Regions from separate parts of the Bradyrhizobium sp. UFLA05-89 genome, predicted to be linked through region 1. Evidence: predicted binding sites of a transcription regulator. Region 1 holds the regulator's gene; each other region holds the start of a gene.
The links. Region 1 encodes HrcA, which represses chaperone genes, less so after heat shock. Its sites were predicted from a motif close to GTTAGCACTCNCNNNNNGNGAGTGCTAAC; they were not measured.
Positions count from the first base shown of each region.

Region 2: the regulator HrcA is predicted to act here: its motif matches at 1,151-1,179, upstream of SO139_RS14390 (co-chaperone GroES).
Region 3: the regulator HrcA is predicted to act here: its motif matches at 4,768-4,796, upstream of groES (co-chaperone GroES).

Region 1 covers NZ_JBANBA010000114.1:6,890-14,729, forward strand. Annotated here, with positions in the region: gene SO139_RS37560 (YraN family protein) at 1-377, opposite strand, end outside; gene rsmI (16S rRNA (cytidine(1402)-2'-O)-methyltransferase) at 364-1,341, opposite strand; gene SO139_RS37570 (penicillin-binding protein activator) at 1,581-2,813, shown strand; gene hemW (radical SAM family heme chaperone HemW) at 2,950-4,107, opposite strand; gene rdgB (RdgB/HAM1 family non-canonical purine NTP pyrophosphatase) at 4,094-4,729, opposite strand; gene rph (ribonuclease PH) at 4,740-5,453, opposite strand; gene hrcA (heat-inducible transcriptional repressor HrcA) at 5,637-6,725, shown strand; gene grpE (nucleotide exchange factor GrpE) at 6,825-7,439, shown strand; gene pncA (bifunctional nicotinamidase/pyrazinamidase) at 7,589-7,840, opposite strand, start outside.
Region 2 covers NZ_JBANBA010000022.1:32,491-40,330, forward strand. Annotated here, with positions in the region: gene dapA (4-hydroxy-tetrahydrodipicolinate synthase) at 1-178, shown strand, start outside; gene SO139_RS14385 (hypothetical protein) at 418-939, opposite strand; gene SO139_RS14390 (co-chaperone GroES) at 1,282-1,578, shown strand; gene groL (chaperonin GroEL) at 1,740-3,368, shown strand; gene SO139_RS14400 (hypothetical protein) at 3,511-4,722, shown strand; gene SO139_RS14405 (META domain-containing protein) at 4,854-5,252, opposite strand; gene SO139_RS14410 (L-lactate permease) at 5,386-7,050, opposite strand; gene SO139_RS14415 (ABC transporter ATP-binding protein/permease) at 7,345-7,840, shown strand, end outside.
Region 3 covers NZ_JBANBA010000005.1:154,186-162,025, reverse strand. Annotated here, with positions in the region: gene SO139_RS04880 (SDR family oxidoreductase) at 1-565, shown strand, start outside; gene SO139_RS04875 (MFS transporter) at 671-1,891, opposite strand; gene SO139_RS04870 (NupC/NupG family nucleoside CNT transporter) at 2,068-3,318, shown strand; gene SO139_RS04865 (cupin domain-containing protein) at 3,464-3,997, opposite strand; gene SO139_RS04860 (usg protein) at 4,174-4,461, opposite strand; gene groES (co-chaperone GroES) at 4,840-5,154, shown strand; gene groL (chaperonin GroEL) at 5,246-6,886, shown strand; gene SO139_RS04845 (caspase family protein) at 7,184-7,840, shown strand, end outside.

The DNA.
Region 1 (7,840 bases):
TGGCGCGGAAGTGACCGCGGCGCAATCAGCATGGCGTCAAATCGCAATTCAAATTCGGCATGCTCGGGATGCGCTGCAAGCCACCCTTGTGCGGCATCGATGATGCGCTGCTGCTGGCGCGGCGTCACGGCGAAGGCGGCCTCATCGAGGCTGGCGCGGGCCTTGACTTCGACGAAGGCGATCAGGTTGCGCCGGCGCGCCACGATGTCGATCTCGCCATGCGGCGTGCGGAAGCGTCGCGCCAGAATGCGATAGCCCTTGGCGATCAGGAAGGCCGCGGCGCGGCTTTCCGCGGAAATGCCGGTCTGGAACGCGGCGACACGTTCGGGCGAGGGGAGTTTTGGCTCGGCGGGCCGGGCGCCGTCAGTCTTCGCCATCATCGCCCCGCAAATTCTTGTGCAGATCCTTGTGCAGATTCTTGGCGAGTTCGAGCGCGCGGGCATAGACCTCGCGACGCGGCCGGCCGGAGAGCTCGACCGCATGCGCGACCGCGTCCTTGAGGCTGCTGATCGCGAGCTGTTCGCGCAGCAGCTCGTCGAGCGCATCCGGCGTCATCTCCTGCGCATCTGAAGCCGGCGGGCCGATGACCAGCACGAATTCGCCACGGGTCTCAAGCTGATCGGCCCGGCCGGCGAGCTCGCTGAGGGAGCTGCGCGAGATCTCCTCGTGCAGCTTCGTCAGCTCGCGGCAGATCGCGGCTTCGCGATTGCCCATGACGTCGGCGAGATCGGCCAGCGTCTCCTGCACGCGATTGCCGGAATCGAACAGCACCAGGGTCGCGTCGATACGGGCGAGCTCGCTGAGCCGCTTGCGGCGCGCGGTTGATTTGGCCGGCAAAAAGCCTTCGAAGAAGAAGCGGTCGGTCGGCAGCGCCGCGACCGACAAGGCTGCCAGCACCGAGGACGGGCCGGGCAGCGCGTAGACCGCGTGGCCCGCGGCAGAGACTTCGCGCACCAGCTTGAAGCCGGGGTCGGAGATCAGCGGCGTGCCGGCATCGGAGACCAGCGCGATCGAGCCGCCCTGCGCCAGCGCCTGCAGGATCTTTGGCCGCGCAGCCTCCGCATTGTGCTCGTGATAGGGTTTGAGCTGCGCGGCGATGCCGTAACGCTCGGTCAACCGCCGCGTGATCCGGGTGTCCTCGCAGGCAATGATGTCGACGCCGGCGAGCGTCTCGAGCGCCCGCAGGGTGATGTCGCCGAGATTGCCGATGGGGGTGGCGACGAGGTAGAGGCCCGGCGCCGCCTTGCTGGCTGAAAAGTGATGGGTGCCAATGGCAAAACCGCGCGCGGCGGGTTCCGCCGCACCTTCAGGCGTATTTATCGGGGCGGCTTTTGCGCGCATAATGGATACTTAAAGGGAGAGACGCGCTTGCGCCATATTCGCGGCGAAAAGCCCGCGTTGGTGCAGCCCGGCAAAATCGGCGGACAGCTTGCCATCGTGAAGGGGCGGCCGCGTTAAGCGGTTATTATCCTTTTGTTTTGGTTAACTATTTGCCGACAATATGCTGCAATCCGCGTCCTCCCTTGCGGAGGTGAAGTCCTGACTGGGCCTGGATAGGCTGGTCGTTACGAAGAGCTGCCATGCCGGGCCCGCGCTACCCCAAGTCTCCCACCTCCGGGCCCCGATTGTCGGGAGCGACCCGGCGGAGCGCGCTCGGGCTCCTGCTCGGCGCGCCCTTGCTCTCGGCCTGCACCGGCGTGCAGCAGAGCCTCAGCCAGTTTTCCAATCCGTTCAGCTCATCCTCCCCTCAGCCGGGGCCTGCCGGGCCGCAGCAGCAGGCCACCACCGCCGGCACCGGCGGGGTGAAGGTCGGCCTGATCCTGCCGCTGTCGGCCGCCGGCAATGCCGGGCTCGCCGCGCAGTCGATGCGCAACGCCGCCGAGATGGCGCTCGCCGAATTCCAGAACCCGAACGTCCAGCTCCTGATCAAGGACGACAACGGCACGCCGCAGGGCGCGCAAGGCGGCGCGCAGCAGGCGGTCGACGAAGGTGCGGAGATCATTCTGGGGCCGTTGTTCGCCCAATCCGTGCCGGCCGTTGCGCAGGTCGCGCGCTCGCGCGGCATCTCGGTGATGGCATTCTCGACCGATGCCAGCATCGCCGGCCGCGGCGTCTTCCTGTTGAGCTTCCTGCCCGAGTCGGACGTCAACCGCATCGTCGAATATTCCGCCAGCATCGGAAAACGCTCCTTCGCGGCGCTGCTGCCGGAGAATGCCTATGGCAACGTGGTGGAGGCGGCCTTCAAGGCGGCGGTGCCGCGGCGGGGCGGACGCGTGGTTGCGTTCGAGAAATTCGGCGGCGATCGCGCCACCCCGGCGCGCAACGTCGCGCAGGCGCTCGGCAGTGCTGACGCGCTGTTCATCGCCGATGACGGCGATTCCGTCGTTGCGGTGGCCGATGCCCTGACCGCTGCCGGCGCCAACCTGCGCAACATCCAGCTGCTCGGCACCGGCCTGTGGGACAATCCGCGCGTCTATGCCAGCCAGGCGCTGCAGGGCGGTCTTTACGCCGCGCCGGACCCGGCGGGCTTTCGCGCCTTCTCCGGCCGCTACCGCACGAAATATGGCGCCGAGCCGGTGCGTACGGCGACGCTCGCCTATGATGCGGTGGCGCTCGTCGCTGCGCTGGCGCGCACGCAAGGCACCACGCGCTTCTCGCAGGACGTTCTCACCAATCCGTCCGGCTTCGCCGGCATCGACGGCCTGTTCCGCTTCCGCGCCGACGGCACCAACGAGCGGGGATTAGCGGTGATGAAGGTGACCACCGGCGGCGGCGTCGCGGTCGCAGGCTCGCCGAAGAGTTTTGGGGCGTAGCCGCAAGTGGAGCTCTCGTAGGGTGGGCAAAGGCGCTCTTCGCGCCGTGCCCACCATATCTCCACGATTGCGACAGAACACGATTGCGACAGAAGAGGTGGGCACGCTTTCGCTTTGCCCACCCTACGACATCTCGCTACGCCGCGAGATCCGCAACCACCGCATCCAGCACCGGGAATCCGCTGCTGGTCACGCGCAGGCGGCCGGTCGTGTCGACGGTGATGGCACCTTCCTCACGCAGAAGCGCGATGCGGCGGGGATCGAGCGGGCGGCCGGCGAGCGCGGCATAGCGCTTGGGATCGATGCCTTCGGCGAGGCGCAGCCCCATCAGCAGGAATTCGTCGGCGCGCTCCTCGCTGTTGAGGAGCTCGTCGGTGACGACGCCGTCGCCATTGGTCTCGACCCGCATCAGCCAGGCTTCGGGACGCTTCTCGGTGGCGGTCGCGTGCCTGATGCCGTCGATGTCGAGCCGGCCATGGGCACCGGGACCGATGCCGGCATATTCCTCGCCGCGCCAGTAGACCAGATTGTGCCGGCACTCGGCGCCACGGCGTGCGTGATTGGAAATCTCGTAGGCGGGCAGGCCGAGCTTGTCGCAGGTCTCCTGCGTGACGTCATAGAGCGCGCGCGCGACCGCCTCGTCCGGCGTCTTCAGCTTGCCGGCCTGGTGCAGTCCGAAGAACGGCGTGCCTTCCTCGATGGTGAGCTGGTAGAGCGACAAATGCTCGGCGGCTTCGTCGATGGCATGGCGGAGCTCACCCTCCCACATCGCCGGCGTCTGGTCCGGGCGCGCGTAGATCAGGTCGAACGAGTAGCGGTCGAACGAGCGGCGTGCGATCGCAACCGCATCCAGCGCCTCGCGCGCGCTGTGCAGGCGTCCGAGCATCTTCAGCGAGACATCGTCGAGCGCCTGCACGCCGAGCGAGACGCGGTTGACGCCGGCGGCGCGATAGCCGGCAAAGCGCGTCGCCTCGACGCTGGTCGGGTTGGCTTCCAGCGTGACCTCGACATCGCCAGCGACGCGCCAGTGCTTGCCGATCGCCTCTAGCACGGCGCCGACGGTTGCGGGCTGCATCAGCGACGGCGTGCCGCCGCCAAGGAAGATCGAGGTAACCTCGCGGCCGGGGGCGCGCGCGGCCGTTGTCTCGATCTCGCGGGCGAAGGCGTTTGCGAAGCGCGCCTCGTCGATCGCAGCGTGGCGGACATGGCTGTTGAAGTCGCAATAGGGACACTTCGACAGGCAGAACGGCCAGTGCACGTAGACGCCGAAGGCGTCCCTGTCAGCGCGGCTCAAGGCAGATCTCCGCAAGTTTCACGAAGGCGCGGGCACGGTGCGACAAGCCAAGGCCCAATGGCGGGAGGCCGTGCTTCTCGATGCTTTCCATCTCGCCAAAGGTGCGCGTGTGGCCGTCGGGCAAAAACATCGGGTCGTAGCCGAAGCCGGCGGTGCCGCGCGGCGGCCAGACCAGCGTGCCGTCGACGCGCGCCTCGACTTCCTCGAGATGATCGTCGGGCCAGGCGACGCAGAGCGCGGAGACGAAATGCGCTTTGCGCTTGTCCGGCGCGGTCGCGCCGCGCTCCCTCAACAGGCGCTCGATCTGCGCCATCGCCGCGGCAAAATCCTTCTTCGGGCCCGCCCAGCGCGCACTGTAGATTCCCGGTGCGCCGTCGAGGGCGTCGACCACGATGCCGGAATCATCGGCGAAGGCCGGAAGCCTCATTGCCTTCGCGGCGGCGATGGCCTTGATCGCGGCATTGCTGCGAAAGTCGTGGCCGGTCTCCTCGGGCTCGTCGAGGCCAAGTTCGCCCGCCGAGACCGCCTCGACACCGTGCGGCGCCAGCAGCTCCCGCATCTCGGCAAGCTTGCCGGGATTATGGGTCGCGATGATGAGCTTGCCTGTGATTCGCCGGTGCATGGCCTATTGACTACGCCACCGCCATTTTCTGCAAGTCCACGAGACGCGCGACACCCTTGCGGGCCAGCGCCATCAGCGACAGGAACTCCTCCTGCGTAAACGGCTCGCGTTCCGCGGTGCCCTGGACCTCGATGATGCGGCCATCGCCCGTCATGACGAAATTGGCGTCGGTCTCGGCCTCGGAGTCCTCGGCGTAGTCGAGATCCAGCACCGGTGTGCCCTGATAGATGCCGCAGGAGATCGCGGCGACGTTGTCGCGCAGCACGTTGGCGTTGATCATGTTGCGCGTCTTCATCCAGTTGATGCAATCGGCCAGCGCCACCCAGGCGCCGGTGATCGAGGCCGTGCGCGTGCCGCCGTCGGCCTGGAGCACGTCGCAATCGACCGTGATCTGACGCTCGCCGAGCGCTTCGAGATCGACGATGGTGCGAAGCGAGCGGCCGATCAGGCGCTGGATCTCGACGGTGCGGCCGCTCTGCTTGCCGGCAGAAGCCTCGCGGCGAGTACGTTCCGAGGTCGCACGCGGCAGCATGCCGTATTCGGCGGTGACCCAGCCGCGGCCCTGACCCTTCAGCCACGGCGGCAGGCGCTCCTCCAGTGTGGCGGTGACGAGCACATGGGTGTCGCCGAATTTCACCAGGCAGGAGCCTTCCGCATATTTGACCACGCCGCGCTCCAGCGTCACGGGGCGCAATTCGTCGGGCGCACGGCGGCTTGGCCGCATGGGAAATCCTCCAAAACTCGCAGGGAAAAGGCTGTTCGCGGTGCTTGTAGGAGGGGGAAGGGGGCCCGGCAAGGGCTTTTCCCCCGGGGGCAACGAAACGCCGTCCGGGGATTGGCCAAAGACGCGCTTGTCAGGGGCCTTCTGGATGGACAAATTATGTGCATCTGAGAGGAGTTACCGTCTGTGGCCCATCACGATCCGATTCATCTGATCGCGCCGCGCGCGGGCCTCGCCCAGCTCAACGAGCGTTCCCGCGACATCTTTCGCCAAATCGTCGAGAGTTATCTGGCGACCGGCGAGCCGGTCGGCTCGCGCAATATTTCCCGCTTGATCGCGCTGCCGCTGTCGCCGGCCTCGGTGCGCAACGTCATGGCCGATCTGGAACAGCTCGGCCTGATCTACGCCCCGCACACCTCCGCCGGCCGGCTGCCGACGGAACTCGGCTTGCGCTTCTTCGTCGATGCCCTGATGCAGGTCGGCGAGCTCAACGAGGCCGAGCGGCAATCGATCCAGAGCCAGCTCACGACCGTCGGCCACGCCCAGTCGGTCGAGGCGGCGCTGGAGGAGGCGCTGACGCGGCTGTCGGGCCTCACCCGCGCCGCGGCCGTAGTCTTGACGCCGAAGTCCAATGCGCGGCTGAAGCATATCGAATTCGTCCGCCTGGAACCGGAGCGGGCGCTGGTGATCCTGGTCGGCGAGGATGGCCAGGTCGAGAACCGCGTGCTGACGCTGCCGCCCGGAGTTCCGTCCTCGGCGCTGACCGAGGCGTCAAACTTCCTCAATGCCCGCATCCGCGGCCGTACCCTCGCCGAGGCGCGGCTGGAGCTGGAAACCGCACTCGGGCAGGCCCGAGCCGAGCTCGACCAGCTCACCCAGAAGGTGATCGCGGCGGGCATCGCGAGCTGGTCCGGCGGCGAGAACGAGGACCGCCAGCTCATCGTGCGCGGCCACGCCAATCTGCTCGAAGACCTGCATGCGCTGGAGGATCTCGAGCGGGTGCGGCTGCTGTTCGACGATCTCGAGACCAAGCGCGGCGTGATCGACCTGCTCGGGCGCGCCGAGACCGCGGAGGGCGTGCGCATCTTCATCGGCTCGGAGAACAAGCTGTTCTCGCTGTCGGGCTCCTCGACGATCATCTCGCCCTATCGGGATGCCGCCGGTCATATCGTCGGCGTCTTGGGCGTGATCGGGCCGACGCGGCTGAATTATGCCCGCGTGATCCCGACCGTGGACTATGCCGCCCGTATCGTCAGCCGCCTTCTGGGTGGCTGACGCCCGTTTTCGCCTGATCACGGGTGCTTGATTTTCGCGCTGCAAAGCACGATATCCCGGCGAGAAAAATCCCTTGAGACGAGTTCGAGAAGGCAGCCGATGACCGAGCAAGACCGGCAACCCGAAGACACGACTGCGCCGACCGGCGAGCCCGTGGTGTCGAAGCCCTACATCATGCCCGACGATCCGGAACCCGGCTCGGTCGAGGTCTTGCAGAAGGAAGCCGCTGAGGCGCGCGACCGCATGCTGCGGACGCTGGCCGAGATGGAGAATTTACGCAAGCGCACCACCAAGGAGGTCGCCGACGCGCGCCTCTACGGCATCACGGGTTTTGCGCGCGACGTGCTCGACATCGCCGACAACCTCCAGCGTGCGCTCGATGCGGTGCCGGCCGAGGCGCGTGCCAATGCCGATCCCGGCCTGACCGCGCTGATCGAGGGCGTGGAGCTCACCGAGCGCTCGCTGCTCAACGCGCTGGAAAAGCACGGCGTGAAGAAGTTCGACCCCTCGGGCCAGAAGTTCGATCCGAACTTCCAGCAGGCGATGTTCGAGGTGCCCGATCCGTCGGTGCCGTCGGGCACGGTGGTTCAGGTGGTCCAGGCCGGCTACACCATTGGCGAACGCGTGCTGCGCCCGGCTCTGGTCGGCGTCGCCAAGGGCGGCGCGAAAGCCGCTGCCGCCGCCAACAACAACGAGTCGAACGGCGCGGCGTAAGCCGCGCTTCGCCACGCACACAAACCTGAACCCTCATCCTGAGGAGCCGCGGAACGCGGCGTCTCGAAGGATGAAGGCCCCGCTGCTGCAGCTCGGCCTTCATGGTTCGAGACGGCGCTTCGCGCCCCTCACCATGAGGGTCAAATAGCTTACGCCGTGGCCGCGATATCCGCAGACTGGATCCGCTTCACGCCGGCCTTGGCCATGTCGGCCCACGCTTTGGCCAGCGAGCCCTGATTGTCGATGCCGCGGCAGGCGTCTTCCACCACATAGACTTCGAAGCCGGCCTTGCGCGCGTCGAGCGCGGTCCAGGCGACGCAGAAATCGGTGGCTAGCCCTGCGACGAAGACGCGCTTGATCTTGCGCGACTTCAGATAGGCGGCGAGGCCCGTCGATCTCTT
Region 2 (7,840 bases), on a different contig from region 1:
GCGATGCGGCCTCATCGACAGTCCGGAGGTGCGCCTGCCGATGGTCGAGGTCGGAAGCGAACTCGCCGCCGCGCTCGATAGCGAGATCGCGCGGAGGTTGGAAAAATCCGCCTATGGGGAATCGTCGGTGGCTCCGCGCCCTGACGGCCGCATGGCAACGCCTTTCATGCAGACCTGAGCACGGACGCGTCGAGACGTATCCGATGTCCGATTGGCTGCGCCGTGATATCGGCCTGACCGAAGACGTCGTGACATCGGCATTGGAGCGGCTTGACGGCATCAAGCGGAGGCACTGCGGATGGGTCTGATGGCTGCGAGGTCGTGCGGAAGACGCAGTCTCTTCGCCTCGCCCTGCGCACACGAAGCTACCCTCTCCCACACGGGAGAGGGTGCATCACAAGCTTGGCTCGATCTCGATCACGCCCGCGGCGCGCAGCGGACGTAGACCATGTTGCCGTAGCGGGTGGCGGCGTCCTTGTCGATGAATCGGGTGACCATGACGCGGCCGTCGAAGGAGACGATCTCGCGGTCCTGCTCGCCGGGAGTCGGTCCGGCCGGTCCGATATAGTTCTTGCCGCTTGGTGAGCCCTTCAGCCGCAGCTCCTGCGGCGTCGCCTGGTCGGCCAGGTGCATGATCACGCCGCCGCTCGATCCGGCGCCGATCACATAGGGATTCTTGCACTGCGCGCGGGCCGCAGCCTCGGTGCGGGCGCGGTCGGACGGGTTCTGGAACGAGGCAAGGCCCCAGCGGCCGACGATCTCGTCGGCGCGGATCGACGCCGGCATTTCCGGCCCAGTGCCGGGCTCGGCCTCCGGCGCCGGCGAGGACGATGAGAACGACGGCAGGCTCATGCCGCCGCCACATGCACCCAGCAGCAGCGCCAAGGCTGCGGCGGCGCCCAGCTTGGCAACCGTCCGCGCGTGAGCTGAACTGATCATGGCATTCCCCCGAGCAAAGCGCCCCCCAAACACGAGCCTGACAGCCCCCTCCCGCAGCCAAGCGCAAAACCGCTGCCGGGGCAATGACGTCGTAGAATACGCCAGCGTCCCCAATTCGTTTCGATCGTCAACATCCTATATCCGTCTCACCAATGGCTTAACCACCCTTTGCTTGACAGGATCGCGGCCAAGCCATATTTCCGGGCGCACTATTAGCACTCGGGAAGCCCGATTGCTAAAGCGCGCCGTTCGATCCCGGCATTCGATCCGGAGGTCGGACGGGGGCGCAGGCCCCTCTCCTAGTTCCGTCGCTTCCGAAGCGAGCTTCCAAAGGGAAACGTCATGGCTAAGTCCAAATTTCGTCCGCTGCATGACCGTGTCGTGGTCAAACGTATCGATGCCGAGGAAAAGACCAAGGGCGGCATCATCATTCCCGACACCGCCAAGGAGAAGCCGTCCCAGGGCGAAATCGTCGCCGTCGGCCTCGGCGGCCGCGACGAGGCGGGCAAGCTGATCCCGATCGACCTCAAGGTCGGCGACCGCGTGCTGTTCGGCAAGTGGTCGGGCACCGAGGTCAAGATCGACAATGAAGATCTCCTGATCATGAAGGAGTCGGACATCATGGGCGTGCTGGCCTAAGGCCACAACGTCCCTTCAAACGCCGCCGCGCTTCCCTCTTGTCATGCCCGGGCTTGAGCCGGGCATCCATCCTGCTTCGAAAGATGATGGATTGCCGGGTCAAGCCCGGCAATGACGATTAGGGTGCGCGGCCCATTTCCACATCATGCCAGGAGCAAAAAATGGCTGCCAAGGACGTCAAGTTTTCCGGAGACGCGCGCGAACGCATGCTGCGCGGCGTCGACATTCTCGCCAACGCCGTCAAGGTGACGCTCGGCCCGAAGGGCCGCAACGTCGTCATCGAGAAGAGCTTCGGCGCGCCCCGCATCACCAAGGACGGCGTCACCGTCGCCAAGGAGATCGAGCTCGAGGACAAGTTCGAGAACATGGGCGCCCAGATGGTGCGTGAGGTCGCCTCCAAGACCAACGACCTTGCTGGCGACGGCACCACCACCGCGACCGTGCTGGCTCAGGCCATCGTGCGCGAAGGCGCCAAGGCGGTTGCCGCCGGCATGAACCCGATGGACCTCAAGCGCGGCATCGACACCGCGGTTGCGGCTGTCATCAAGGACATCGAGAAGCGCGCCAAGCCCGTCGCCGCCTCGTCCGAGGTCGCCCAGGTCGGCACCATCTCGGCCAATGGCGATGCCGCCATCGGCAAGATGATCGCGCAGGCGATGCAGAAGGTCGGCAACGAGGGCGTCATCACCGTCGAGGAGAACAAGTCGCTCGACACCGAAGTCGACATCGTCGAGGGCATGAAGTTCGACCGCGGCTATCTGTCGCCCTACTTCGTCACCAACGCCGAGAAGATGACCGCCGAGCTCGAGGACGCCTACATCCTCTTGCACGAGAAGAAGCTCTCGGGCCTGCAGGCCATGCTGCCGGTGCTGGAAGCCGTGGTGCAGTCCGGCAAGCCGCTCGTCATCATCGCAGAGGACGTCGAGGGTGAGGCGTTGGCCACGCTGGTCGTGAACCGTCTCCGCGGCGGCCTGAAGGTTGCCGCCGTCAAGGCCCCGGGCTTCGGTGATCGCCGCAAGGCCATGCTCGAGGACCTCGCGATCCTCACCGGCGGCCAGCTGATCTCCGAAGAGCTTGGCATCAAGCTCGAGAACGTCACGGTGAAGATGCTCGGCCGCGCCAAGAAGGTCGTGATCGACAAGGAGAACACCACGATCGTCAACGGCGCCGGCAAGAAGCCGGACATCGAGGCCCGCGTCGGCCAGATCAAGGCCCAGATCGAGGAAACCACCTCGGACTACGACCGTGAAAAGCTCCAGGAGCGTCTGGCCAAGCTCGCCGGCGGCGTCGCGGTGATCCGCGTCGGCGGCGCGACCGAGATCGAGGTCAAGGAGAAGAAGGACCGCGTCGAGGACGCGCTCAACGCCACCCGCGCGGCCGTGCAGGAAGGCATCGTCCCCGGCGGCGGCGTCGCGCTGCTCCGCGCCAAGAAGGCGGTGGGCCGTCTCACCAACGCCAATGCCGACGTGCAGGCCGGCATCAACATCGTGCTGAAGGCGCTCGAAGCCCCGGTCCGCCAGATCTCCGAGAACGCCGGCCTCGAAGGCTCGGTCGTCGTCGGCAAGATCCTGGAGAACAAGTCCGAGACCTTCGGCTTCGACGCCCAGACCGAGCAGTACGTCGACCTGGTCGAGAAGGGCATCATCGACCCCGCCAAGGTGGTGCGCACCGCGCTTCAGGACGCCTCCTCCGTGGCCGGCCTGCTGGTGACCACCGAAGCCATGGTCGCCGAGCTGCCGAAGAAGGAAGCAGCCCCCGCGATGCCGGCCGGCGGCGGCATGGGCTTCTGAGCCCGTCGCAGCAAAAAAATCGCGCGAAGGCCGCCTCCGGGCGGCCTTCTTTTTTGCCCAGAATGGCCTGCGCTTTCCGATTCAACCTCCGGCCAAAACCCACTACGGTGGCGCCGATTCTGATCTCTTGAGGGTTTCGTCGATGCGCGCGCTTTCGTTCTGCTCGATTGGTTTTTTGGCGGCATTGCTTGCAGTTTCGCCTGAGGTCGCGTCCGCCCAGATGAAGCTGTCGCCAAAGGCCGCCGCGCCCAGTGGAACCGAGACGCGCTATTTCACCTCGATCGACGGGCTCATGGACGGCAATGCCGATGTGATCCTGAAGGAGACCCGCCAGGGCAAGACGGTCACCGCGGCCGTGCTCGACGTCTGCTATCCCGCAGCGAAGAATTCCGACCGCAAGGACCGCTTCGTCGTCAACCTCACGGTCGCCGGCCAGCTCTTGTCGGGCACGACGCAGAGTCTCGGCGACAAGGCGCCGGTCACCGTCAAGCTGACGCGCAAGCCGACCAGCGATACCTTCGAATTCCGTGGCCAGATCTCGATCGGCGGCAACGTGACCGAGGTCGCCTCGCCCGACAATTCCGATCTCAGCGAGAAGGAGTTTCTGGACAACCAGACCTCCGACGACGGCATCACGCCACAGCCGAAGGATTTCACCGAGGTCTCGCCGGAAGCGATCGCGGTCAAGGTCAAGTTAGAGGCGGCGACCGACTTCCTGAAGAGCCTGAAGGGCCAGGATGTCGAGGTGACGCTGGCAAGCCTGTCGGTCGGCTGCGACGCGCTGCGCGCCGGCGAGCAGACCATCAACATGTCGGTCGATCCGGAACGGGCAGCTGCGCTGCTCGCCAAGTTCAAGGCGATGCCGGGCGTCACCGCAGTGGGCTGGACCGCCGGCATGATGGAGATGGACCGCACCATCCGCTTCGCCGCCGCCGACTGGCGCGACGGCGACAAGATCAGCCGGGACCGGCTCGCCGGCACCGTCGCCAACGTGCTGGCGAGGACGCTGACGGCAAAAACCGTCTCGCAAAGCTTCGACCCCGTCACCGGCAAGCTCAAGGTCGTCTTGAAGCGGCCGAACCAGGATTTCCCAGCGCTCGAGCTCACCGATACGATCGAGGTCGCGGGCCTGGTCTCGACCGACAAGCCCGGCAGCAGCGACCGCCTCCTGCTCTGGGTCGGCAGCCCCGCGATCACAACGGCCGACGAGAGCACCGGCGCCAAGCTCAACCTGTCGGATGAAGCCGGCACCGATGAAGAGGGCGATCAGACCGACGACAACGGCGCGATCGAGGCGCTGACGAAGGAATTGAAGGGCCAGCGCTGGGACGCCGACAAGTCGGTGTGGAAGTAGTCCGTACACCAACTCTTGGTCATCGCCCGGCTTGACCGGGCGATCCAGTACGCCGAGGCGGTCGTGATTGAATCGATGGGCCGCGGCGTACTGGGTGCCCCGGTCGAGCCGGGGCACGACAGCGAGTTGGTTTAATTCCCGTTCATCCGGAAGCGCAGCGGCTTGGGGCCGATCAGCGTGAGAAAGTCACCCTGGCGCTTCCAGGTCTCGACGCTGGCGAGCGCCGCGACGAGGTCGTCATCGGCCTGGGCCTTGGCCGGCGGACAGGAACGGTCCTGGATCTGGCCGGGTACGAAGATCACCGTGTTGCCGGCGACCGAGAACTGACCTTTGCCGCCCTTGCACCAGAGCTCCAACACCACCTCGCCATTGTCGCCGATCTCGATGTTGGGAATGCGCTTCGAGCCCTGCTGCGGCAAGGCTTCGAGCGTCATCTCGGATCCGAAGGGAAAGCCGTCCTCGGCGTGGCTTGCGCCCGCCATCAGCACCACCGCGGCCGCCGCGCACACCATCTGCTTGACCGAAACCATGAGACCTCTCGACCGTCCTTGAACCGCCGCACCTTCTATAAGACGGGAACGACGTTGAGAAGGTTCGCCGCACACGCAAAATCCCCGCGGGGTTTTTCCCGCGGGGATGTCGTTACGTTGAGAATGCGTCGCGCTACTTCAACACCAGCGCCGTGAACGGCCATACGTAGGCCTGGAGCGTCACGAGCACGCCGACCAAGCAGGCCAGCACGATCGAGTGCCAGAACACGAAGCGCAGGATCGTGCCCTCGTGGCCGTACCACCGCGTGGCGGTGGAGGCGACCACGATCGACTGCGCATCGATCATCTTGCCCATCACGCCGCCGGAGGAGTTCGCCGCCGCCATCAGGATGGGCGACAATCCGATCTGTTGCGACGTGATCTTCTGGAGGTTGCCGAACAGGATGTTCGAGGCGGTATCCGATCCCGTCAGCGCGACACCCAACCAGCCGAGCAGCGTGCCGAAGAAGGGATAGAGCACGCCAGTCGCCGCAAAGGCGAGACCGAGCGTCGCGTCGACGCCCGAAAGGCGGGTGAGCGTGCCGATCGCGAGCATCGCCGAGATCGTGATCAGCGAGATCGCGCAGAGCCGGATCGTGCGGCCATATTCGACCAGCAGCCGGCCGGGACCGACGCCCATCAGGAAGCCCGAGATGATCGCCGCGATCAGCATGCCCGTGCCGGTGAAGGACAGATAGGTAAAGTTGAACACCGCACCTTCCGGCGTGGGGCCAGCCGCAACCGGCGGCATCTTGTTGATCATCTTGTCGAGATCGGGAACTGCATACTTCCAGACGAACAACGAGTCCGCCCAGGACTTGAACCATCCACTGCCCCAGATCAGCATCACGACGCAGACGATGATCCACGGCAACAGCGCGCTCCACAGCTCGGCCTGCGTGAGCGGCGTCTTGTCGAGCGGTGCAGTCTTGCCCATTTCCGACACCGATTCATCGCGGCCGCGCAGCGCCGGCGACAGCCAGAGCTGCTTGGGTTGCCACACTTTCAGGAACAGGATCAGCGCCCCCATCGAAATCAGCGACGCCCCGATGTCGACGATCCAGGGATTGATGAAGTTGGAGATCACGAATTGCGGGATTGCGAAGGACACGCCGGTGACAAGGATCGCCGGCCAGATATCCTTCATGCCGCGCCAGCCCGCGAACGCCCAGACCACCCAGAATGGCACGATCAGCGAGAAGAACGGCAACTGCCGTCCGACCATCGCGCCGAGGATATACGGATCAAGTCCGGTGACGGAGGCAAGGCCCTGGATCGGCGTGCCAAGTGCGCCATAGGCGACCGGCGCGGTGTTTGCGATCAGCGACAGGCCGGAGGCGGCGAGCGGCGAGAAGCCGAGACCGATCAGCACGGCGCCGGTGATCGCGACAGGCGTGCCGAAACCCGAGGCGCCTTCGAAGAAGGCGCCGAAGGAGAACGCGACCAGCAGGAGTTGCAGGCGCCGGTCCTCGGTGACGCCGCCGACCGCGCGCTTCAACAGCTCGAAGCGCCCCGTCGTGACCGTCACCTGGTAGAGGAAGATGACGTTGAGGACGATCCATCCGATCGGGAAGAAACCGGTGACGACGCCGAGTGCGGAGGCGCGGACCGACATGTTCACCGGCATGGTGAAGATGACGATCGTGATCAGGTTGGTGATGATGACGGCAATCACGGCCGCGATGTGCGCTTTCACGCGCCCGCTTGCGATCATGATCAACAGCGAGACCACCGGGACCGCCGCCGCGATGGTCGACAACGCCGCATTGTTCAGTGGGTTATAAACTTGATTCCACATGCTCGTCCTCCCCCACGCATTGGTGCGGCAGGGCGGCCAGCGTGGATAGCCGAACCTGCTTGATGCGGGTCGCGATAGTCCCTGAGCCTGAGGCGGTCATGTCGCGAGTGCGGCGGTTCCCATCCGCTCACAAGCTCGCGAAGTTCCGAAGGCCCCCACCCCGCGCCGTTATGCCCATGCTAGGGTTGCCGGCCCGGACAACGCAAATCGCCGGATTTGCAACTTTAGTCTAAGCGCGCTTATTTGCGCCGTTGCATCAGGCGCTTGCGCCTACCCCGCAGGAGACCCCTATCTGTGAAGAACATCCGCGCGACGCTCGCGACCGTTTGGCGAATCGCCATCCCCTACTTCCGGTCCGAGGACAAATGGGCCGGCCGCGGCCTGCTCGCCGCAGTGATCGCGATCGAGCTGGCGCTGGTCGCGATCGACGTGCTCGTGAACCAGTGGCAGAACCGTTTCTACAGTGCGCTCCAGGCCTATGATCTGGACAGCTTCGTGCGCGAGATCTGGATCTTCATCGGCCTCGCCTCGGCCTTCGTCGCACTGGCCGTCTATCAGCTCTATCTGAACCAATGGCTCCAGATCCGCTGGCGGCAATGGCTGACGCGGCACTATCTCGGCGAATGGCTCGATGACGCCACGCACTACCGCATGCAGCTCACCGGCGACGCCGCCGACAATCCGGACCAGCGCATCACCGACGACGTCAAGAATTTCGTCGAGCAGACCCTGAGCATCGGCGTCGGCCTGCTGTCCTCGATCGTGACGCTGTTCTCCTTCGTGATCATTC
Region 3 (7,840 bases), on a different contig from region 1:
CTCGATCGCCGCGCTGTTCGCCAAGGTCTCGGAGACCTATGGGCGCCTCGATGTGCTCTTCAACAATGCCGGCATGGGCGCCCCTCCGGTGAACTTCGAGGATCTCAGCCTCGAGCAGTGGCAGGCGGTGGTGAACACCAACCTCACCGGCCCATTCCTCTGCACCCAGCACGCCTTCCGCATCATGAAGGACCAGAACCCGCGCGGCGGCCGCATCATCAACAACGGCTCGATCTCCGCGCACGCGCCGCGGCCGTTCTCGGCCGCCTACACCTCGACCAAGCACGCGATCACGGGCCTCACCAGGGCCAGCAACCTCGACGGCCGCGCCTACGACATCGCCGTCGGCCAGGTCGACATCGGCAATGCCGCAACCCCCATGACCGACCGCATGGTCGCCGGCCCCGGCGTGATGCAGCCCGATGGCACGATGAAGCACGAGCCGCGAATGGACGCGAAGGCGGTCGGCGATGCCGTCGCCTACATGGCCGGCCTGCCGCTGGACGCCAACGTGCTGTTCATGACGGTCATGGCGACCAAGATGCCGTTCGTGGGGCGCGGCTAAGTTCTTTCGCTCTCCCCGCTTGCGGGGAGAGCGTCGGGCTCTGCCCAAAAAAAACGAAAAACAACCCCATGCACAGTAGGCGTGGCCGCCGCCAGAGGTATTATTTTACTCCAGCCGCTCCACCTTTCGCAGGCCCGGAAACAGCTTCATCCACAACAGCGCGACCGCGATGGTGCCGATGCCGCCCAGCACGGCGGCCGGCATGGCGCCGAACAGCGCCGCAGTGAGCCCGCTCTCGAACTGCCCGAGCTGGTTCGAGGCGTTGATGAAAAGGAAGTTGACCGCGCCGACGCGGCCACGCATCTCGTCTGGCGTCGAGAGCTGCACCAGCGAGAAACGGATCACGACACTGATCGTATCGGCGGCGCCCAACACCGCGAGCGCCAGCACCGACAGCCACATCCACTGCGACAGCGCAAACACCACGGTGGCGATGCCGAACACGATCACGGCCTGAAACATCCTGATGCCGACGTGGCGCGAAATGGCATGGCGCGCCAGCACCATGGTCATCAAGAGCGCACCGACCGCAGGCGCGGCGCGCAGGACGCCGAGACCAAGAGGGCCGGTCTGGAGAATATCGCGGGCATAGATCGGCAACAGCGCGGTGACGCCGCCAAACAGCACCGCGAACAGGTCGAGCGAGATAGTGCCGAGGATCGCCGGATTGCCGCGGATGAAGCGGACGCCCGCGTAGATGTCGTCGTCCGCGGCGTCCTTGGCGATCGCCTGCGGGCCCGGCTGGATCATGCCCGTGAAGATCATGCCAAGAATCCAGAACACCACCATCACGCCATAGGCGAAGTGCGGCGCGACCGCGTAGGCGAAGCCGCCGAGCGCCGGCCCGGTGATGGTCGCGACCTGCGCCGCGCCGCTGGCAATCGCAGTTGCCCGCTGGAGCGAGCCCTGCGGTGCGATCAACGGCAGCAGCGCCGCGGTGGTCGGACTTTCGAACGCGCCGGCGATGCCGAGCGCGAAGGTGGCGACGAAGATCTGCACCTCGCCGATGGCGCCAAGATAGGTGGTCGCGGCGAGATAGAGCGCGGTCGCGGCTTCCGCGAGCTGGCAGAGCTGGACGACGCGCTTGCGCTCGAAGCGGTCGGCGGCGTGGCCTGCGACGAACACCAGCAGCGCTGTGGGGAGGAACTGCACCAGCCCGACCATGCCCAGCGCGAAGGCGCTTCCCGTGAGATCGTAGATTTGCCAACCGATCGCGACCGCCGCGATCTGGCTGGAAAAGCGCGACAGGCTGCGCGAGAGCAGAAAAAACAGGAATGGCGGGTGCTTGAGGAGTTCGCCGGCACTGACCGGCGGGTTCGCGGACATTGGCTGCTCTTGAAGCTGCTCTCTTTCGGCGAGGCCCGTGGCCGCGCGCGAATGGTGTTGACGCTGAGCCGTGACTGAGGCCGGAAGTCTTGTCAACAGCCGGTCGAGCCCGGTGCGCCCCGGCATTGCCTTTGCATCGGCCCGGCTGCCATAATCATTGCGGGATTGGGGACATCATGCTGCGACTGCAATCAGCACTCGGCATTTTCGCATTGCTGTTGATCGCCTGGGCGCTGGCGGAGAACCGTCGCGCGGTCTCGCTGCGTCAGGCGGGAATCAGCCTCGTCGTCACCTTCCTCACTGCGATCGTCCTGCTCAAGCTGCCGTTCGTCGCGCATGCCTTCGGCGCCATCAACGACGCGGTCGGCGCGATTTCGGCGGCCTCGCGCGCCGGCACGTCGTTCGTGTTCGGCTATGTCGGCGGCGGCCCCCTGCCCTACGACCTCAAGGCACCCGGTGCCGATTTCATCCTTGCCTTCCAGGCGCTGCCGATCGTGCTGGTGATGAGCGTGCTGACGACGCTGCTGTTCTATTGGCGCGTGCTGCCCCCGATCGTTCGCGGCATGGCGTGGTTGCTCGAGCGCACCCTGGGCGTCGGCGGCGCGGTCGGACTGTCGACCGCGGCGAACATCTTCCTCGGCATGGTGGAAGCGCCGCTGTTCGTGCGGCCGTACCTGGTGCAGATGACCCGCAGCGAATTGTTCCTGGTGATGACCGGCGGCATGGCCGGCATTGCCGGCACGGTGCTGGTGCTCTACGCGACGCTGCTTGCGCCGCTGATCCCGGATGCGGCCGCGCATTTCGTCATCGCCTCGGTGCTCGGCGCGCCGGCGGCGATCCTGATCAGCCTGATCATGGTGCCGGAGACCAGCGACCGGCTCACCGGTGGCTCGCTGGAAGACCCTGACATGCACGCCTCCGGCACGATGGATGCGATCGTCAAGGGCACCTCCGCAGGGCTCGAGTTGCTGCTCAACATCGTCGCCATGCTGATCGTGCTGGTGGCGCTGGTTTATCTGGTCAACGCGGTGCTCGGGCTGCTGCCGAACATCGGCGGCACCGCAATCTCGCTGCAACGATTGCTCGGACTCGTGATGGCGCCGGTATGCTGGCTGATGGGGCTGCCGTGGGATCAGGCCGTCACGGCCGGCAGCCTGATGGGCACCAAGACGGTGCTCAACGAGCTGATCGCCTATGTCGATCTGTCAAAGCTCGCCCCCGACGCACTCGATGCGCGCTCGCGCCTGATCATGCTCTACGCGATGTGCGGCTTCGCCAATTTCGCGAGCCTCGGCATCATGATCGGCGGCCTCGGCGTCATGGCTCCGGACCGGCGCGATGAGATCAACGCGCTCGGGCTGAAGTCGATCGTGTCGGGGACGCTGACGACGTGTTTGATAGGCGCGATCGTGGGGGTGTTGACGTAGGCACCGTCATTGCGCGGAGCCACCCGGTCCCGCCTCCGGCGGGCCGGATGACAGGCTCCGCGACGAACCGATCCAGAGTGCATCCGCGGAGACATTTCTGGATTGCTTCGCTTCGCTCGCAATGACGGCGGAATTCCTAGCACGCTTACGCCGTGATCTCGACCGTCTTGAACTCGGCCGGCAGGATGATCTCCAGCAGTTCGACGTCGTCGGAATAGTCGAGGATCATGTGCTTGATCTTCGGCGGCTGGGTCCAGGCGCTGCCTTGCTTCATCAGCGTCTCGCCCTGGCCGTCCAGGTAGGTCTTCACCCAGCCCTTGAGCACGTAGACCATCTGGAATTCGACGTCGTGATAGTGGAGCTTTGACACCTCGGCCGGATTGCAAGGCGGCAGCAGGCGGATGACGTGGGCTTGGACGAGACCGTGCGTTGCCGCAGCAATGCCGAGATCGCGGTACTGCGCGTAGGCGCGCAGGCCGTCGGCTTTGAAATCCTCCTCACGATGATGGCTGACGGCGATGTGCTGCTTGGGCCGGGTGCGCGTTTTGGCTGGCGTTGTGCGAGCTTTCGTCTTCACCGCTTTGCGTGCTGACGACCGCGCGGCGACCTTGTGGCCGTGCCACTTCTTTTTCACCGCTGATTGCGCCGCGCTGCGCGAGGTCACCTTCCGCTTGGCCATTGTCTCCTCCCGTTCTTGTTCTGGAGGCAAAAGCTAGCACAGAATTTCGAAATCGTAGGGTGAGCAAAGCGAAGCGTGCCCACCGCTCACGAGCGCAACCGCGGAGTGATGGTGGGCACGGCGCATTCGCGCCTTTGCACACCCTACAGCTCCGACCTACAACTCTGCGGCGCCGTTCAGTTCAGCCTGAACACGCCGTCGACCGCGCGCAGTTCGGCGGGCTTGATCAGCTTGGAGTGCGCCACCGTCACCGAATAGAGCGGACCGTCGAGCTTCTCCTCCCAGAAGGCGAGGAAATCCGTCAGCGCCGGGAATTTCGGGAACAGATCGTAGTTCTGCCAGATGTAGGTCTGGAGCAGCGAGGGATGATCCGGCATCCGATACAGAATCTGCGCCGTCGTCAGCCCGTAACCCAGCAATTGTCTCCGGAAGTCGTCGGAAACACCCCCAACCCGCAAGCCCATGCCAGCCTCCTTTGCAGGAGCGCATATTCAAGGGGTGGCTTACTCGGACTGCCCCAAAGAGCCACCCGGTGGAGATGCGCTCACATGAGAGAAATGTGACGCATACTGCCAACCGATCTCAAGCCCAAAAGTTTGACAAGTTGTTGAAATTCAATGCTTTAGCAGCAGATCGCGATGCCTGCTAATAGCCGGGCGGGCCCGGTTAACGATGGAAAATGATTTTGGCAGACAGGCCTTCTGAGTGCTGATTTTTCTGCTAGAAGCCCTTGCTCCCGTAAAAAACCTGTCCTATCTCCATTTCGCCTGCGTAGCACTCGTGGGCATCGACTGCTAACAACCCAAAAATCTCCATCTCGTGCAAATGCTTAGGAGGACTGCATGAAATTCCGTCCGCTTCACGACCGCGTCGTGGTCAAGCGCATCGACGCAGAAGAGAAGACCGCTGGCGGCATCATCATTCCCGATACGGCCAAGGAAAAGCCCTCCCAGGGCGAAGTGATCGCCGTCGGCCCCGGCGGCCGCGACGAGAGCGGCAAGCTGATCCCGATCGACGTCCAGGTCGGCGACCGCGTGCTGTTCGGCAAGTGGTCGGGCACCGAGGTCAAGATCGACGGCCAGGACCTGTTGATCATGAAGGAAAGCGACATCATGGGCGTGCTCGAAGCTCCCGCTTCGAAGAAGAAGGCCGCCTAATTCAACCGCTCGCACCGCTCACCCCTGAGGAGCGCCTGCCGGGCGCCTCGCCAAGGGTGAGATGAGACCAAGACAACTCAGGGAAACCAATATGTCAGCCAAAGAAGTGAAATTCGGCGTTGACGCCCGCGACCGCATGCTGCGCGGCGTCGACATCCTCGCCAACGCCGTGAAGGTCACGCTCGGCCCGAAGGGCCGCAACGTCGTCCTCGACAAGTCGTTCGGCGCCCCCCGCATCACCAAGGACGGCGTCACCGTCGCCAAGGAGATCGAGCTCGACGACAAGTTCGAGAACATGGGCGCCCAGATGGTGCGCGAAGTCGCCTCCAAGTCCGCTGATGCGGCCGGTGACGGCACCACCACCGCGACCGTGCTCGCGGCTGCGATCGTCCGTGAAGGCGCCAAGGCGGTTGCCGCCGGCATGAACCCGATGGACCTCAAGCGCGGTATCGACCTCGCCGTCGACGCCGTCGTCGCGGACCTCCAGAAGAACTCCAAGAAGGTCACCTCCAACGAAGAGATCGCCCAGGTCGGCACGATTTCGGCCAACGGCGACGCGGAGATCGGCAAGTTCCTCGCCGACGCCATGAAGAAGGTCGGCAACGAGGGTGTCATCACCGTCGAGGAAGCGAAGTCGCTCGAGACCGAGCTCGACGTCGTCGAGGGCATGCAATTCGACCGCGGCTACATCTCGCCCTACTTCGTCACCAACGCCGACAAGATGCGCGTTGAAATGGACGACGCCTACATCCTCATCAACGAGAAGAAGCTCTCCTCGCTGAACGAGCTGCTGCCGCTGCTCGAGGCCGTGGTGCAGACCGGCAAGCCGCTGATCATCGTCGCCGAGGACGTCGAGGGCGAGGCGCTCGCCACGCTCGTCGTGAACCGTCTGCGCGGCGGCCTGAAGGTCGCGGCCGTCAAGGCTCCGGGCTTCGGCGATCGCCGCAAGGCCATGCTGCAGGACATCGCGATCCTGACCGGCGGCCAGGCGATCTCGGAAGATCTCGGCATCAAGCTCGAGAACGTCACGCTCAACATGCTCGGTCGCGCCAAGAAGGTGATGATCGACAAGGAGAACACCACGATCGTCAACGGCGCCGGCAAGAAGGCCGACATCGAGGCGCGCGTGGCCCAGATCAAGGCGCAGATCGAGGAGACCACCTCGGACTACGACCGCGAGAAACTCCAGGAGCGTCTCGCCAAGCTCGCGGGCGGCGTCGCGGTGATCCGCGTCGGCGGCGCGACCGAGGTCGAGGTCAAGGAGCGCAAGGATCGCGTTGATGACGCGATGCATGCGACCCGCGCGGCGGTCGAGGAAGGCATCGTTCCGGGCGGCGGCGTCGCCCTGCTCCGTGCCACCGAGCAGCTCAAGAACCTTCGCACCAAGAACGACGACCAGAAGACCGGCGTCGAGATCGTGCGCAAGGCGCTGTCCTGGCCCGCTCGCCAGATCGCGATCAACGCCGGTGAAGACGGCTCGGTGATCGTCGGCAAGATCCTCGAGAAGGATCAGTACGCCTACGGCTTCGACTCGCAGACCGGCGAGTACGGCAACCTCGTCACCAAGGGCATCATCGACCCGACCAAGGTCGTGCGCACCGCGATCCAGAACGCCTCCTCCGTGGCGGCGCTGCTGATCACCACAGAGGCCATGGTCGCCGAGCTGCCGAAGAAGGCCGCGGCCGGCCCCGCCATGCCCCCGGGCGGCGGCATGGGCGGCATGGACTTCTGATCCAGCCGTTTCAGGCAAACCACGAAATGCGAAACCCCGGCAGCGATGCCGGGGTTTTTGTTTGGGGTTGTCATTCCGGGGCGCTCGACGCGAGCCCGGAATCCATTTCACCAGTCACGCACGGCCTCCTATGTATGGAGTCGATGCGGCCGATCTCAGCCATCCAGCAACTGGTCGGCGGTCCTTGCCCGCGCAAATCTCGGGCGACTGTGATCGGCTTCACAGAGTCGGCATTGATGTCGGCCCAGCATGCGTTAATCTGGAAGATATTTTTCGATGTTTTCCCCGAGGGCATTCATGAGTGCTCTTTGCAGGTTTTACTTCGTCCTGCTCGCCTGCTGGCTTGGCCTGGGTCCCGCATCGGCGGAGACACGGGTGGCGCTGGTCATCGGCAATGGCGCCTATGCCAACACGGCACAGCTCGCCAATCCATCGCACGATGCGGAAGACGTTGCGACCGCGCTCACGCGCAGCGGCTTCGAGGTCATCAAAGGCATCGACCTGCGCCAGGCCGACATGCAGGATCTGTCCATCCGCTTTGCGCGCGCCGCAGGCAGGGCCGACGTCGCCATGTTCTACTACAGTGGACATGCGATGCAGTACAACGGCGTCAACTACCTGATGCCGATCGACGCCGTGCTCGCCGACGAAGCAGACCTGAAGCGCTTCGTGCGCGTCGATGACATCCTGAACGATCTGCAACAGGCCAGGAACCTGCGCATCCTGGTGCTCGACTCCTGTCGCGACAATCCGCTGGCCGAAACCTTGAAGCGTTCCGCCGGCGCGACGCGCGCCGCATCGATCGGACGCGGGCTTTCGAAAGTCGAAGCGCCGCTCGGCACGATCGTGTCGTTCTCGACCCAGTCCGGGCAGACGGCCGCGGACGGAAGCGGCCGCAACAGCCCCTATACGTCCGCGTTCCTGAAGCATATCGAGGAGCCGCACGAGATCGGC